One region of the Aliivibrio sp. SR45-2 genome, then DNA from elsewhere that is predicted to be linked to it. Evidence: predicted binding sites of a transcription regulator. Region 1 holds the regulator's gene; each other region holds the start of a gene.
What was found. The regulator PurR, encoded in region 1, represses purine synthesis genes. The targets are predictions, from matches to a motif close to TNANGNAAACGTTTNCNTNA.

Region 1 (5,573 bases):
AGAGGGAGGGTAATATCTTGAACTGCGGGAATTGCATGATCTTGAGCAAAGCTCAATGGCGATAAACACATTGAGAGGCTAAATATAAGTATAGCTAATGGCTGACGAGTAAACATAAATACGCACTCTAAAAATTAAACTACAGGCAGTATAAATTATTAAACATGAACGTAAAATGAATCCTGCAGGTAATCAGTGAGAGAAGGGATAAGAAATAGAATAATGTCTATCTCTTATTCGCAATTTTAAGAGGTGCGTTTTTTCTGAACATAACTAATAATAAATTTTGCAACGATTGGAAATAAACCAAGAAGAGCAAGAGAGCCGAGTATATTTGGTGATATTAACCCTGATAGTGAGGTTATTTCAGCTAATTGAGTTCCGGCATTTAAAAATACCATGGTTCCGGGCAGCATGCCTAATTGACTAAATAAGTAAAACCGAGCGGCGGTTAGTTTTGTTAATCCCATGACTAAATTAATAAGAAAGAATGGAAATATAGGAATTAAACGAAGAGTCAGTAAGTAAAAAGCGCCATCTTTTTCAATACCTTGATTGATGGAAATTAATTTGTCCCCAAATTTACGATCAACCCATTCTCTTAATAAATAACGGCTGCTTAGGAAGGCAATAGTAGCACCAATGGAACTGGCAAAAGAAACCAACAATAAGCTCCACCAAAAACCAAATAAGGCCGCACCAAGCAATGTGACTACTGCGGCGCCTGGTATTGATAATGCAGTGACGGTAATGTAACCAAAGAAATAAAGGGTGCTATAAAAGAAAAGGTTTTCTTGGATGTCACTTTGAAGGGCTTGATGGTATGCCTTAGCCTGCTCTAGAGTAAATAGATGACCAAAGTTAAAAAAGATAACAGCAAAGGCTGTAAGAAGAGTGATTAATAAGAGTAATTTTTTATTCATAATTCATTTCCTAGCCTTATGTTGTCTTTAATTTATACAGGTAAAGACAACATAAGAGTAGGGCGAATGTAAAATAAATGTAGGAAAATGTATTTAAAGTTGTTTTCTTAATTCATTTCTAATATCAGTAGAGATAACAGACCAGTGAGTACCTTTAATCGCTCCTTCAAGCGACCACAGTAATTCGTCACTAACAGAACTTGAATGAGTCTGTTGAATCGCTTTATAAGCGTTTACAGATCCCGTCTCCATTAGTTCTTTTACGGTCGTTATTCCTGCTTTTTTCAGCATTCTCTCTGTCGCTAATCTTAGATTGGGTAAATCCTTAATTCGAGAGGGACCTGCTGTTTTTTGTTTTTCTTTGTCTTTTTTAGCAACATCTAAAGCAACAACAGCTTGAATTAGGATTGAATCAGGTTCATCCCAACATTCAGGTGAAATAGCAAAATATTTAGTTACCACGGGGAAACCACGTTTTTTATAAACGTAAGGTTCAAAACCTTGGTCTTTAAATAAATTAATAGTGTTATCGCTTGCTCGCAAATGCAGTCTGTCCTGAACAACAAGTGCAAACATTGTGTCATCAATAAAAACACCAAAGCCGCCAAACATGGAGCGTGAAGTGATTTTTCCTAGAGAGGAAAGTAATCGAAGTGAATCTTTTAGTATTGGTTTATCCATTGCAATAATTCTCGGTTAGTAAGTCTATGTCACTAAACAACTGAGCCCGAGGAAATAGTAGCAAGTTCAAAACCACACATTGTTATTTCTAAGTAAAAATTAACAATGTGCAGATATAAATACCTGCCATCGGCAACCCCGCTACCTTATATAAATACGTAGGCCGGAAGCTTTGCGTCCTGAGCTTTCGCACAGTTTGCCCTGTTCGTGACAGTTAAGATGATATAGTAATCAATAAGATGAAATGTTGTCCACTTGTAAGTTATGTGACATTGGTTCAGAAAATAGGAATGATTTTCTGTTATGCCAGTTCAAGTTTTAAATAAATAAATATTTTTTCACTTGCATATTTATGATTAATGCATCACTCATTGTTACAACTTATGGACACTTTTCCGAGTTACCACTTCTGGATGCATTTCAAAAATGCGTCTTTCATGGTGCTTATCTTTAATTCGTTCCAACAATATTTCAACGGCTGTCTTACCAACGCGACGTTTAGGTTGGTGAATCGTCGTCAATGGTGGAGAGAAATATGCAGAAAGTTCAATATTATCGTAACCAATGATTGAGATATCTTCAGGTACACGTAAGCCAGTTTGTTGAATTTTGCTGATAGCCGCTAATGCCATAATGTCGTTAAAACAAAATAATGCAGTTGGTTTATCTTCCATCTGTAGCATTTTTTCAACAGATTTAGAGGCAGAAGAACACTCGAAATCACCTTCAAATATCCAATCTGGATTTGACGTTAAATTTGCTTCAGATAAAGCTCTGTAGAAACCATGAATTCGTTCTTTACAGGTTGCTTTATCAAGCTGACCGGTAACACAGCCAATTTTTGTGTGTCCATTTTCAATCAGGTGTTTTGTTGCTAAATAACCACCTTCTTCAGAATTATCAATAATTTTGTCGGTATGAGGGCTATCTGGACCCCAGTCCATGATTACCATTGGTAATTCTGTGTTTTTTTCAAGTTGTGCTAATAACTGTTCATTTAGATCAGAACACATAACTAATAAGCCATCGACACGTTTTTCTGCCAGCATACGAAGGTAGTGCTTTTGTTTATCTAGATCACCTTCGGTATTACACATAAATAATGTGTAACCTTGCTTGTAACAGTAGTTCTCAACACCGTGCATCATTTCGGCAAAAAATGGATTAAAAGACTGGGTAACTAGCATGCCGATAGTTCGAGTTGTGTTGCACTTTAAACTACGAGCAACGGCACTCGGTGCATAGTTTAGTTCTTCAACGGCTTCCCATACTCGTTTTTGAGTTGCTTCTGCAACAAATCGAGTTTTGTTAATTACATGAGAAACGGTGGTTGTCGAAACAGAAGCAAGTTTCGCAACGTCTTTAATGGTAGCCATATTAAAAGCCTTAATTTATTAAGGGGCTATTTATGTTCCAACAATAGTGTCAAAGTCTCTCTTTATTTTTTAATAAAGATTGTTGGAAGGTAAATAGGCCCTGTGAGTATATTACCAATAGTAGATTAGAGAATAATCTAGGTGGTATAAATGAAAAAAACCGCGATAAATGCGGTTTTCATTGATATTCAAATTTTATCGTTTGCGTTCACATTTTATCTATAAAGCGTAGCGCAAACAATTGCTGATTTAATAAATTTTAATAGTCGTTTTGATATATATCACACTATTGTTAACTTATCTTACCAGTTGTACATGCTTTTGTTATTCGCCCGCTAGGAATTTCACATCCAATTCTAAGAACGTAACAAGGAAGTGAGTAACGGTAGCATAGAAGCCAAATGTATCTCGTTCAGAACAAAGTTGGTTAAAACGTGGCGCCCAAGATAATAACTGCTCGTTAATAAATTGCAGTTGTGCGGCCATGAATTGCTCGAATTCTGGTTCCGTTGTTTGCTGATTCGTCATGACAATTAGATTGCCTAAGAAATCTAACTCAATAGCAATGTGATCTGCAGGTTCATTGAATTCAGCTTTTTGAGTGATGTTGTATTTTTCTAATAAATCACGCATATCTTGTGCCGGTTTCGCATTAAGAAGGCGTGATTTATCTAAATACATTGAAGCATAAGGAAGCGCACTGTTCTTATCAGAGCCTAAGAACGCTTCACAGAAGTCAGCCGATAGTTCAAGCTGTGCATCTTCGCGTGTTTGTAATTCATTCAATTTTGTTACAATCGAAGAAATAGAGTCGGTTAGCTCTGGAGTTTCAGAAAGGTTCGTTAAAAAGGTACGAATCTCAAAACTGTTATACTGCTCTAATTGCTCTTTAGTTAGCTCGTGTGCAAATAGGCTAGATAACCACCAATAAATTTCAGCACGTTGTTCATTAAATGCATTTAGTTCGTTCATGTAAAATAAGCTCCAAAAAATTGACTAAATAATTGTACGGCATAAGTGTGAAAAGGAATAGCACCTATCATTAACAGGGTGTATAAAGATATTAGCAAAGATTAATACGCGACAAGATTTGTTCTGAATCAAATAATATACAGAAATATCAATTGAGAATTGGCATTATTACAATATATGAATAGAATGTAATAAGAACCATCCTAATAACCATAAAAAAAAGAGAAAATTATGAGCTATCACATTTTAGTTGTTGAAGACGAAGTGGTAACTCGCTCTAAGCTTGTAGGCTATTTTGAAGCCGAGGGATATCAAGTGAGCGAGGCTGAAACGGGCGCAGAAATGCGAACTGTTTTGGCTGAACAAAAAGTTGATTTAATTATGCTTGATATAAACCTACCAGGAGAGGATGGTTTATTATTGGCGCGTGAATTACGCAGCCAGTCTAATATTGGTATTATTTTAGTTACAGGACGAACTGATAGTATTGACCGCATCGTAGGTTTAGAGATGGGTGCGGATGATTACGTAACAAAACCTGTGGAGTTACGTGAGCTTTTAGTCCGAGTTAAAAATCTATTTTGGCGTATGTCATTAGCAAATGAACCCGTAGAATTAGATGAATCAAATTTAATTCGTTTCGGGGAATGGACGTTTGATATTCAACGTCGTGCTTTATCGAACAATGGTGAGCCAGTTAAGTTAACGAAAGCCGAATATGAGCTATTAGTTGCTTTGTCGTCTTATCCGAACACGGTATTATCACGTGAACGTATTTTAAATATGATCAGCCACCGTGTTGATGCGCCAAATGACAGAACGATTGACGTTTTGATCAGGCGAATGCGTGCCAAAATGGAAGTGGATCCAAAAAATCCTCAAATATTTGTTACTGTTCATGGTGAAGGGTACATGTTTGCTGGTGATTGATTTTAGTTTAATCATCGATAAAAAAGATAATGTTAAAGCCGCTCTTATTTGAGCGGCTTTTTTTATACCTATAATGCAATCGTTATAATTAATCGTGAACTCATTGTAAATACTGATTTAATTGTTGTTATGTAGTAGGATTCGAAAAAAGTGCACATGCACTTTGTCTATTCATATAATAAAAATAGGTTCAGAATGAAACAATATTTTAAGATGGCAATAATTGCTACGGCATTGTCTAGTGTGGTTGGTTGTCAAAGTACGAATAATACGGAGACTTCGGTAGCTGTAGAAAAAAACAGATCCGTATCATCAGTATCAACATTTGATGTATTACAAAAACAATACACTTTAGACAAAGCAACGTTTGATTCTGTTGAGCAGTTTAGACTTTACTCTGAGCCAACTTACAACATAATGACCGAATCATGGAATGATGCTAAAGAGATTTATTTAGAGGTAGAAAAAGAACCAGGATTAATTAATGAAGAATATTCGATGTTTTCTTCTGGATCTTATGCCGCTAAATACAGCGAATACATAACGAAAGCAGATGCAGAGCTTGGTAAGCTTAAAGGGTATAAAGAGCAAGCCGATGTTGTTCTTTCCGATGCGATATCACAAATGGATTACATGACCTCTATTGATGTAAATGCTTATTATCCTGCTGAGTTTGCATCTCTAAATTCGC
Region 2 (5,573 bases), on a different contig from region 1:
TGGCGGCGATGATTGGAGGAATAGAAAAAAGCCAAGCGAATACCGAGCTTAAAGTAGGGACATATCATTGCCCACCGTTTATCTTTCACGACAAAGGTCAAGAGTTTGAAGGTCTAAGCATGACGTTGTGGGAACGTATTGCTGAGATCATGGGCGCGACTTATACCTTACAGAACTACGAACTTGATGATTTGCTGTTAGCCTCAGAAAAAGGCGACATTGACGTTGGGATATCGTGTATCTCTATCACGCCTGATCGTGAGGCACGGGTCGATTTTTCTCATTCTTTCTACGAAACGCATCTGGCTATTGCGGTGAAAAGCCGTAGCTATTTCGATACGTTTATTAGCATTGTCACTAACCCGACCTTATGGAAAGCGATAGGTATTTTTTTCACTGTGGCGATTAGTGTCGGTGGGTTCTTTTATTTGTTAGAACGAAAAAATAATGACAAATTATATTCAATGCCAACCAAGAAAGGTCGCTTGGCAGAAGCGTTGATCTTAGGGGTTTTATTCATCACAAAAGGGCCGTTTAATTACTTTGAATTTAAAACCTTATCAGCACGAGTGATGACGGTATTGATCGCCATGTTCTCCACAGTATTTATTGCCAGTATCACCGCTATTTTGACCAGTTCACTCACATTAGAACAATTAAGATTTGATGTGAAAAACGTGAATGATTTATCTAAGCTCAGAACAGGAACAAAGCAAGCCACAACGGCATCACTATTGTTGGCTGATCACAGTATTGCTCATGAAAATTATCAAACCATGGATGAGTTATTATTGGCATTAGAGAATGATCAGGTTGATGCTATTGTGGCGGATGATGCGGTATTACGGTACATGATAAAACAAGGTAAAAATAAGCAATTATTTAACGAGTTAGTCGTACTTCCTTATCAGTTAGAAAAACAAAATTATGGCCTAGTGTTGATTGAAAACAGTGAATACGAAGAAGAAATCAACCGGGCTTTATTACAAATTCGTGAAACCACAGAGTGGCATCAGATCTTGTTAGAATATTTTACAGAAAAGTGATTCATATTCGTGATGCTTATATTTCAAACATCGTAACAGAACGCTGATAAAGCCATGCGTGTGCTTGCCCAGCGTTTTTGTTTTTCCTCACGACACGATCGATGTGCAATAACCAATTTTTCTCTTCTGAATCAACATCGACTATTTTTAAAGAGATATTATTCTGAATTATGTGGTTTGGAATAAAGCCCCAGCAATGGTCTAACTGTAATAATGATTGTAACGAGCTTAAATTATTGGTGGTGGTGACGGATGATGAGAAGTGCGTATTCCAAGGGCTATGCATATTAGTAAAGAGTATTTGACGAAACGATTTCAACTCTTGTAATTGAATCGATTTTTGAGAATGTAAAGGATGGTTATGTGCCGCTGCAATAGTAACAGGTAAATAACCTACTAAGCCTAACTCAACGTCTTTTGGAAGAATATCTCCGGACAACATGAACCCAATTGATGCTTTTCCTTTTGACACTTGTTCGCTTATCTCTTGGTTTTCAACGGTATTAATGTGTAATTCTGTGTGTGGAAAACGCTGATAAAACTCATTAATTACTTTATAAAAGGCTGGCGTTAACAATAGCTCATTAATCGCGATGGTTAAGGTATCTTCTACGCCTGCACTGAAAGAATGAATCATCGTTTCAATGTCTTTCGCTTGCGAGAGTAAATTAAGAGATTGAAGATATAAACGCTTACCGTGTGGCGTTAATGTGGGTATACGAGTGGAACGATCAAAGATCTCAATTCCTGCATCTATTTCTAGGTTTGCGATAGCTGTACTAACGGCTGATTGTGCTTTTCCCAATTTTCGAGCAGCCGCAGAGAATGAACCGCATTCGACACAAAGTACAAGCGTTTCAAGTTGCTGGAGATTAAACATACTCAACCATCTATTATTCAGATAATAACCAACTAGAGTGTATCAAAAGTTCACATGATAATGCATGAACTTAATGAGAAGTTTATAGGTATTATTATGACAAATTCAGCAGCTAAATCAGCAAGTACGATTCAAAAGGAAATGGAAGAATTAAAAGCTCGTTTAAATCAAAGTCGCCAAACCATCATACAAGGATCGATGAATAAATCTGAATCGACGGAGCTTTTATCACTCATGATTAAAAGTACGGCAACATTTGAAAAGAATTAGAATGTGTTTAAAAGCCCCTCTAATTTAAGTCTAATCATTTTAAATGCATTATTTTTGCTATCATTTATTTTAACTGTCTGAGTAGATGTTATTATCCGCCGCCCAGATACCCTTTGAGTTAAAGGACAAGAGAGATGCATGATCGTGCCAGCCAAATGGTGATATTTTACGCCCTAGCCAAAGCGGGAAGCTTTACTGCTGCCGCAAAACAAATGGGCGTATCTACCTCTCATGTGAGTAAGCAGCTGGGAATATTAGAAGCAGAGCTTAACGTTAAGTTAGTACAGCGCACGACACGCTCGTTAACACTGACTGATGCAGGGCAACAGTTCTATTTGTATTGTGAAAAGATGTACAGTGCGATGACCGAAGCCAGTGCCATTATGGATAATGAACGTGATGATGTCGCGGGCATCTTGCGTTTAGGGTTATCACAGTCTTTTGGTACTATGCACATTATCCCTGCGATAGATAAATTACGTCATCAATATCCAGATCTTCAGGTCGAAGTTCGTTTGTTTGATCATCGTGCAGACATGCTTAAAGAAGGCTTGGATTTGTGGGTGACCAATTTTGAAGACTTACCCGAGGGATATGTTGCGCAGCGATTAGCGGATTCGCATTTTGTACTGGCAGCTTCACCTGATTATTTGATCGATAAAGCCGTCCCTCATCACCCTGAAGATTTAACAGAGCATAATTGTTTAACGTATCAAAGTCGTTATCGTGATTACAGCAATTGGGATTTCAGCAAAGGCAATGAAACACTGTGTGTCAAAGTCTCTGGAAATTACCGTGTCGATTTAGCTGAAGCGGTGAGAGATGCCGCTATTTCAGGGTGGGGCGTGGCGTATTTAGCCAGTTACTTACTGACCAATGAGTTTAATGATGGCAAATTGATTCAGCTATTACCTGATTGGAAAGCGAGTCAAAAAATGCCAATTTATGCGGTTTATCCAAGCCGTAAGCACCTGCCAAGAAAGATAAGTGCCGTGATTGATTTCTTACGTGAGCACATTGGTCAACAGCCATATTGGGACAAAGCGTTAATGAAACGGGTTAAGTTATAATCAAAGTATGACGCGTTCAATATTGTCATTGATTAAATTAAATACAGTGCAATGATGCCTTTTTAATCAATGACTTAAATCTATTATCAGCCTTGAAATAAATATCTTTTCCATATGGCAACAATACCCGTTATATATTCCCTTCTTATTTTATAAATCAACGAGTTAATAAAATCACACAAAGCGTGATCTAAGTCTCATTAACAGAGCGTTAGCAAACCCGACTTGCACGCAAACCTTTGCGCATTAGAATGCAGGCTCATTTTCGATAGCACAGGTTTCTATCATGACATCTTTCCTTGGTATTTTTGCCATTTTACTATTTGCTTACCTATGTTCGACTGATCGCCGTAATATCCCTTTGAGAACCGTTTCTTTGGCGTTTGGTCTACAAATTTTATTTGCTCTGTTGGTACTTTACGTTCCAGCAGGTAAAGAAGTTTTAAACTCAGTAACCGCAGGCGTTTCGGGCGTTATTGAATATGGACAAGAGGGCATTGCCTTTTTGTTTGGTGGTTTAGCTACGGGTAAAGTCGGCTTTGTATTTGCCGTTAATGTTCTTGGTATTATCATCTTCTTCTCTGCCCTTATTTCTGCGCTTTACCATCTTGGTATCATGCCTAAAGTGATCAACTTTATTGGGGGTGGCTTACAACGCTTATTGGGTACAGGACGTGCAGAATCACTTGCTGCGACTGCTAACATCTTTGTAAGTATGGTTGAGGCACCACTTGTCGTTAAACCTTACTTGAAGCACATGAGTGATTCTCAGTTCTTCGCGGTAATGACCTGTGGTTTGGCGTCAGTGGCAGGCGGTACAATGGTTGGCTATGCATCACTTGGTGTTGATCTTAACTTCCTTATCTCTGCGGCATTCATGTCGGCACCTGCCGGTTTATTGATGGCAAAAATGATGGTGCCACCGGGTGACGAAGAGAATAATGACGATGAAATTACATCGGTAGAAATCGATCACGCAACTAATGTATTTGAAGCATTGGCTGATGGTGCAATGTCTGGTTTACGTATTGCAGTCGCTGTTGGTACAACGTTATTAGCGTTCGTGAGTGTGATTGCATTGCTAAATGGCTTATTAGGTCACGTGGGCGATTTATTCGGGTTTAATCTGAGCTTTGAATTGATCCTTGGCTACGTATTTGCTCCTGTGGCTTTCTTACTTGGTGTGCCGTGGAACGAAGCGATCCTTGCGGGTTCATTAATTGGTAATAAGATCGTCGTGAATGAATTTGTTGCCTTCATCCAATTGATGGAAGTGAAAGATCAATTAAGTGATCATTCAGTGGCTATCGTGACTTTTGCCTTGTGCGGTTTTGCAAACATTTCAACCATGGCTATTTTGATTGGTGGTTTGGGAAGTCTAGTGCCAGAGCGTCGTTCGTTCATTGCTAAAATGGGTTTCCGAGCAATCACTGCGGGTGTATTAGCGAACTTAATGAGTGCCGCGATTGCAGGTGTGATTCTTTCTTTATAGAAACACGCAGCAGCACATAGAATAGAACAGAGGCGCTCAATTGAGTGCCTCTTTTTTTAGCTAGTCTTGGCGTTATTAAGAGGTAGGGTAGAGACTTTAGAAATACAATCCAACACCAACAAGGAAACCTTGAGACGCGGTGTTATAAGTGAATGTGCCTTCATTATCATAATCAACCCAAGTGGATTTATACGCCATGTTTAAATCTGACCATTCGTTCATTTCATATCGCACTCCAGTTAATACGGAACTTGTGAAGCTGGTATCGCCGCTTAACCCAGCATCAATACTGGCGTGAAATTGCCATTGTTCGGTAATGTCGGTTATCCAACGAGCACCGATTAGGTAATCCACCCAATCCTCATTTATGCTTTTACTCGTGCCTAGTTTTCCACCGCTGGTATATAGCTTGGCATCAATGTCGTTATCCCACCAACGTATACCAAACATATAATCAATAGAGCCAAAATCGTATTGATAACGTTTAAATCCTTTGGCTTCTAGTACCCCTTGTCGTATTTCAGCCTTGCCTTTAAGTAATTCTCGATTTTTGTTAAGCACAGAATCGGTACTCGCGCTTAAGTTCATGTAACTGTAATCAATGTAATAACCCCATTGGTTATTATAAATTCCTTCAAGTCTAAGCATCGCCCCCATATCGATATGATCCATGATGAATTTAGGATCAACATCAACGTCTGTTGAAAGGTTACCAATCGTACTGTCGCCTCGAATATTGAGTGCAAGCGCATAGATCTCGACACTGTGTTCCCATCCGGATTTTTCTGTATTCATTTCCTCTGCAATAGCAGAAG
Region 3 (5,573 bases), on a different contig from region 1:
GCAGCAGACATATCAATGATAGGAATCGCCATGTTTCTGATCGTTGCCGTTCCTAATACATGATGATGAGAATAAGGGATAGACGTTAATGCCTGAAAGGGAACGATCTCGCGAACTTTTAATGTACCAATAGCAAAACGTTGGGTTAACGTAAGCTTAAATAGCAACATACCTTGTGATTGGTTCGCCTTACTTTTCATCGATGCTAGCCTTTAATGAGGTAAATGGGGTTTCTTTTTATAGAGACCATTGTAGTTTTTTTGAGACGACATTGAAAGGTGAGGGTATCATTTGTATAAGGATAAACGGTATAATTACGCGATATTTACATGACATTATCTTGAGGCATTCATGGCTAATACGGCATCAGCACTACATATTCTTGTTAAACATAAAGAGCAAGCTGAAGACATCATTAAACAGCTTAATAAAGGCGCAAAATTTCATGTGCTAGCAAAGAAATATTCGAGCTGTCCATCAGGTAAAAAAGGGGGCGATTTGGGTGAATTTAAAAAAGGCCAAATGGTACCGCAGTTTGATAAAGTGTGTTTTAGTGGTGAAACGTTAGTTCCTCATTTAGTGAAAACCAAATTTGGTTGGCATGTGATTAAAGTACTTTACCGTACTTAAATTGACTGACCGAACGTTGAATCAATAAATACAAAAAATCCGACGCATGACGTCGGATTTTTATTATCTATAAAAACTATAGTAGATAGATTAACGCTCCCAATACGCTTCTTCTAAACAATCTTCACGCTCTGGCATTGCTTTAGAAAGACGTGGAGAGTGTTGAGTTAACACTTCGTAGCTTGCGCGATTTGAGTATTTACAAATTTGAGAGAAAGAGGAATAAGTTAAATATTCTTTATCATGCTTGCTTGAGTTAGGCACATTTTCTTTATGATAGAAGTTTGCAGCCATGTCGTGCAGTAATGCTGACAATGCCGCATCGCCTGCACCGTTAGTATTTTTAATCTCCATTGGGCCACCCATGTAAGGGGCAATGTGAGAAGAGACTTTAATTGGCTTAGTACAGAATGCTTTCATCATTGGACGGCTGTATTCAAAGCGATTGAACTCAGGAATGTTACCAGGAAGAAGTGGTTTATCAGTTTCACGTTTCATGCTTTCTTCAGTGAAGCCAGCCATGTAAAGACCGACAGGGCCTGCGGTACAAAGCACTAAATCAACCCATTCTAGGGCTTTATCCGCCGCGAGTAGGGGATCTTTCTCACCGGTTAACGCTTCTGCTTCTTCTTCGTTCATTGCCACAACAGTGACATTTTCCTTCAAGAATTTCTGCCACCATTCCGCTTTACCTTCAATGACGTATTTTGTGCCAAGCGTTAAAACGACAGGAACACCGTGCTCTTTCGCGCAATCAATCGCTTTTTGAACGGCATCCATCATTGGGTCGCCTTCTTTACCTCGAACAAGGTAAGAAGAAATCACTAATGCAGAGGCTTTATCAAAGATATGTTCAGGTACGTGTGCAGGACACAGTTGGTTCATGTCACCTTCGTTGATTGCAAACGTACGTTCGCCATCTTCTGTGATCAGCGTATAACAGCGGCCAATAGGGCCTTGAACCGGTTGTAAATGGTCTAAGTCCATACGGCTTGTCGTGTTACATAGGTAACGATAAGCGTAAGAACCGATTTTGATGTTTTCACTCATGACACCCAATAAAATAGATTTACTGTCGGCAAGTACTGAGTAGTTATGAAGGGTATTACCAATCGTATCGCCAGGGTATTCATGGCTTATTAAGTTTCTTTCAAAGAGTTCTTTATACAATGCTTCGGCTTTCGCTTCTTCAAGAACTAATGAATGGCCTTTACTTAATTGATGACGTTCTAAAAAATCATCATCGACTTTCGCTTCGATATCAACAATTGTTTGACCAACACCAATAAGATGAGTTCTCTCAAGTTTTGGTGTTTGGTTAATTTGATTCACTAGTGGATCGCGAGTGTGAACAGGAAAATAGTGTTTAGACTTACGTTGGCCAGGAAACTTCATGAATTAAATGTCATTAATAAGTGAATTTTCCGAGATTATATCACAACTTTTTTCATTAACATTCATGAATACATTAAAAATTTGCGAAGTAGATCACTCATGTTTTATTGGCTCAAATAGCAAACGTTTACCTTTCTTGCTTTTTGATGGTCGATTCAATAAATAGGGCTAGTTATTTATATGATCTAAATTTACTTATTGGTTAATTATTCTGTGATTTTGTTTTTTGCGGAGTTTTATTTTGTTGAGGCTGTATTGTTTGCAGATTTATCAATAATATCACAAAAAAAAATGAATTATCAGACTTGCGAAATAAGTTTCGGGCCCTATAATACTGAAAACCGGAGCGCCTGCCAGCGCCCCGGTTTTTTTGTGCCTGCCATCTTGGTTTGTTAACTGCCTTCTGCCAAAGGCAACAAGAGATAGTAGAGCCATTATCGATTATACGAGGAATTTATCATGCGTATCGAACAAGAATTAAAGTTAGGCTTCAAAGATGTACTGTTTCGTCCTAAGCGTTCAACACTGAAAAGTCGCTCTCAAGTCGAATTAACCCGCGAGTTTACATTTAAGCATAGCGGTCGTCAATGGTCTGGTACACCTGTAATTGCAGCTAACATGGATTCTGTAGGTAGTTTCGCTATGGCGAAGGCACTTTCTGAGCATGGTGTGATGACTGCGATTCATAAGCATTACACGGTTGAAGATTGGGCTGGTTTTGTAAAAGAGAGCGACGCTTCTGTTCTTAACAATTCAATGGTTTCTACGGGTACTTCTGAAGCTGATTTCCAAAAAACAAAAGATATCATGGCATTGACTGATGACTTGATCTTCATTTGTGTTGATATCGCAAATGGTTACTCAGAGCATTTAGTTCAATACGTAGAAAAAGTACGTGCTGAATTTCCAGATAAAGTAATCTCTGCAGGTAACGTTGTTACTGGCGATATGGTTGAAGAGCTTATCCTTGCTGGTGCCGATATCGTTAAAGTGGGCATTGGTCCGGGCTCTGTATGTACAACTCGTGTTAAAACAGGTGTTGGTTACCCACAACTTTCTGCAATCATTGAATGTGCTGACGCAGCGCATGGCCTTGGTGGTCGTATTATCGGTGATGGCGGCTGTTCATGTGCCGGTGACGTATCTAAAGCGTTCGGCGGCGGTGCTGATTTCGTAATGCTAGGCGGTATGCTCGCAGGTCACGAAGAGTCAGGCGGTGAAGTTATCGAGCAAGACGGTAAGCAGTTCATGAAATTCTACGGAATGTCTTCACAAAGCGCGATGGACAAGCACTCAGGTGGTGTTGCTAAGTACCGTGCAGCTGAAGGTAAAACCGTGCTATTACCTTACCGTGGTTCAGTTCATACAACGATTTCTGACATCCTTGGCGGTGTACGCTCAACGTGTACATATGTAGGCGCAGCAAAGCTTCGTGAGCTAACTAAGCGTACTACTTTCATCCGAGTACAAGAGCAAGAGAACAACGTTTACGGTAAAGAGTAACGACTCGATATTTCGTAAATAACGAATAATGAAAGGTCGCATTGAGCGGCCTTTTTTTGGGCCTAGAAATGAAAAATGGCGACAAAGTGGCGACAGATATTTATTTTATTTTTGCATGCAAAAATGAATATGCACTCATTTAGCATAAAAGCGCATAAACTATAAATTTGAGAGAGGGTTCTTTACTATCGTTTCATTGAGATAGTCTGGTCTAAAATGGACTTAACCTCTGTATGAAAGGCCGTTAGTATGAGGTAATATGACTAGAATAATCCAATGTTCGGGTAGAATGCTCGAAATTATCGATAGAAAGTATTCATTCAAAGAAGATATGTTTGTTTGTCGAATTCGATTTATACTAATCAATAATAATGGGCGGGGAATACCAACATATTTTAGTCATACAACCAATTTTGATGATACGTTTTTAGATGCTTTTGTTGAAAGCGCTAAACAGTTCTATAAGGAAAATCGCCATGCTTATTAAAAATTTCAAACAAGTATCAAGTTTTAAACTTAAACGCCCAAATGAGAATGTAACGTTCTTTTTGAATCAAGCGATTGAATGGCATGAAGAAGGGTTTACAGCGGCAGAAATGGCAGAAATGATGTTTAAATATCAATTGTATTCAGGTAAAGGTTATGAACATATTCGGTCGAGTATTTATAAAATGGCAGAGCGATATTGTAATGAGTTTGATGATAGAAAATCAATTGTAGAGCCTAAAAAGTCAAAGAGATTTCGACTTAAATCAGATTTCTTTTAATATCATACGCAGTAAATTAGACTTATTTAACCTTAGTTTACAGAGAAGACAATCTGGAACTAAATACGACATGTATTTTTGGAATGAAAAATAAAATAGGGGAATGAACCTACAGAGATAGGTTCATCGTATTAATTTACGCACTAGTTGTTGTAATACCTTTCGCCATCAATCACCCAGCTGGCAATGACGTTCATGTCTTTTATTTCAATCTTAATCTCTGTCATGTTTCTGGCGCCTTTACCGATTAAATCTGAGTAAAGTTGCTCAGCTTCTCTTTCCGCTGTTGCTTGGCCTGCAGATCCTAATCCTTCAGGTATTTCGTATATAAACTCTGGTTTCATAATAATATTTCTCCTTTTTATATTAAGTATGTAAAACCCTAGCATAAATTCTGTAGCAGAAAGTAAACCAGCTTCACAGAAATATTACCTCTAGAGTGGAGTGAATAATTTACACGACAACACCGTTATTAAGGAGTAACTGAGTGATGATTCATAAGAGATCATACCAATAATTAATGAAATAACGTTTAGAACGGTGAGCTAAGATCTCGTTATGAAAGCGAAGCTGACTCTAATATGAAGAGTGTAAAATACGTGGTGGTTGCTCCCACAGAAGCGCTGAAATCTGAGTTAGTTTAATAATAAAGCTCACAGTTTTGTTTTTTATTTGATATAAGTGAGTTCGAAATTTAAGGCATTAGAGCGTGAAATGGTTAAATATGATGTAAGTGGATTTGATATTCAAATTACAGCGGAGCTATCGGGCATCCAAGTTGTGCATGCCGAGTTGGATCTTCAATCTACGACGGATGATAACGTTGAAATCGTTAAGAAGTATCGTTTATGTAGTGATACGCAAGTGGATACGGTTCAAGATATCATGACGATTATTAATACAAATTCAGCAAATACTAATCAAGTTATGATTCGTGAGTTTGAAGGGTGCAGTCATGTGACCTTTATGTTTGATGATACACCAATGGAATTTACGGGAATTGAACTTTAATACCATTAACCACCTTAGGGTGGTTTTTTTATACCCAATAGTTAAACAAAAAAGCGATGCTCTTCTTTAATGGTGAGTTAGACCACTACGGGGGATTCATCGTCGCTGCGTCTTAATGTTGGGGTTGTGTTACAGATATTTACTCGATGAAGTACACTCAAAGTATTATTTGCTGAGTCAATCGAAAAAATCGATTGATAACTAATAAATTAATCGTTATTTATAATTTCGGAGCCATGCTATAAATGCGGTGAAATTTTTATATTA

Region 2: a site for PurR is predicted at 3,494-3,513, ahead of AACV33_RS16740 (NupC/NupG family nucleoside CNT transporter). Genes of this name have one in related genera too.
Region 3: a site for PurR is predicted at 2,141-2,160, ahead of AACV33_RS14300 (inosine/guanosine kinase). Genes of this name have one in related genera too.

Annotation. Positions count from the first base shown of each region.
Region 1 covers NZ_CAWPRC010000156.1:5,429-11,001, forward strand. The annotation lists gene AACV33_RS11370 (PepSY domain-containing protein) at 1-116, opposite strand, end outside; gene AACV33_RS11375 (TVP38/TMEM64 family protein) at 246-923, opposite strand; gene AACV33_RS11380 (TfoX/Sxy family DNA transformation protein) at 1,017-1,604, opposite strand; cyclic di-GMP riboswitch class I at 1,733-1,815, opposite strand; gene purR (HTH-type transcriptional repressor PurR) at 1,979-2,980, opposite strand; gene torD (molecular chaperone TorD) at 3,305-3,952, opposite strand; gene torR (two-component system response regulator TorR) at 4,184-4,882, shown strand; gene AACV33_RS11400 (hypothetical protein) at 5,078-5,573, shown strand, end outside.
Region 2 covers NZ_CAWPRC010000179.1:6,923-12,495, forward strand. The annotation lists gene AACV33_RS16720 (transporter substrate-binding domain-containing protein) at 1-1,046, shown strand, start outside; gene AACV33_RS16725 (LysR family transcriptional regulator) at 1,063-1,926, opposite strand; gene AACV33_RS16730 (hypothetical protein) at 2,023-2,196, shown strand; gene AACV33_RS16735 (LysR family transcriptional regulator) at 2,331-3,266, shown strand; gene AACV33_RS16740 (NupC/NupG family nucleoside CNT transporter) at 3,553-4,758, shown strand; gene AACV33_RS16745 (hypothetical protein) at 4,855-5,573, opposite strand, start outside.
Region 3 covers NZ_CAWPRC010000166.1:16,989-22,561, forward strand. The annotation lists gene AACV33_RS14290 (chemotaxis protein) at 1-200, opposite strand, end outside; gene AACV33_RS14295 (peptidylprolyl isomerase) at 352-630, shown strand; gene AACV33_RS14300 (inosine/guanosine kinase) at 721-2,025, opposite strand; gene AACV33_RS14305 (GMP reductase) at 2,485-3,528, shown strand; gene AACV33_RS14310 (hypothetical protein) at 4,005-4,295, shown strand; gene AACV33_RS14315 (hypothetical protein) at 4,439-4,639, opposite strand; gene AACV33_RS14320 (hypothetical protein) at 4,977-5,306, shown strand.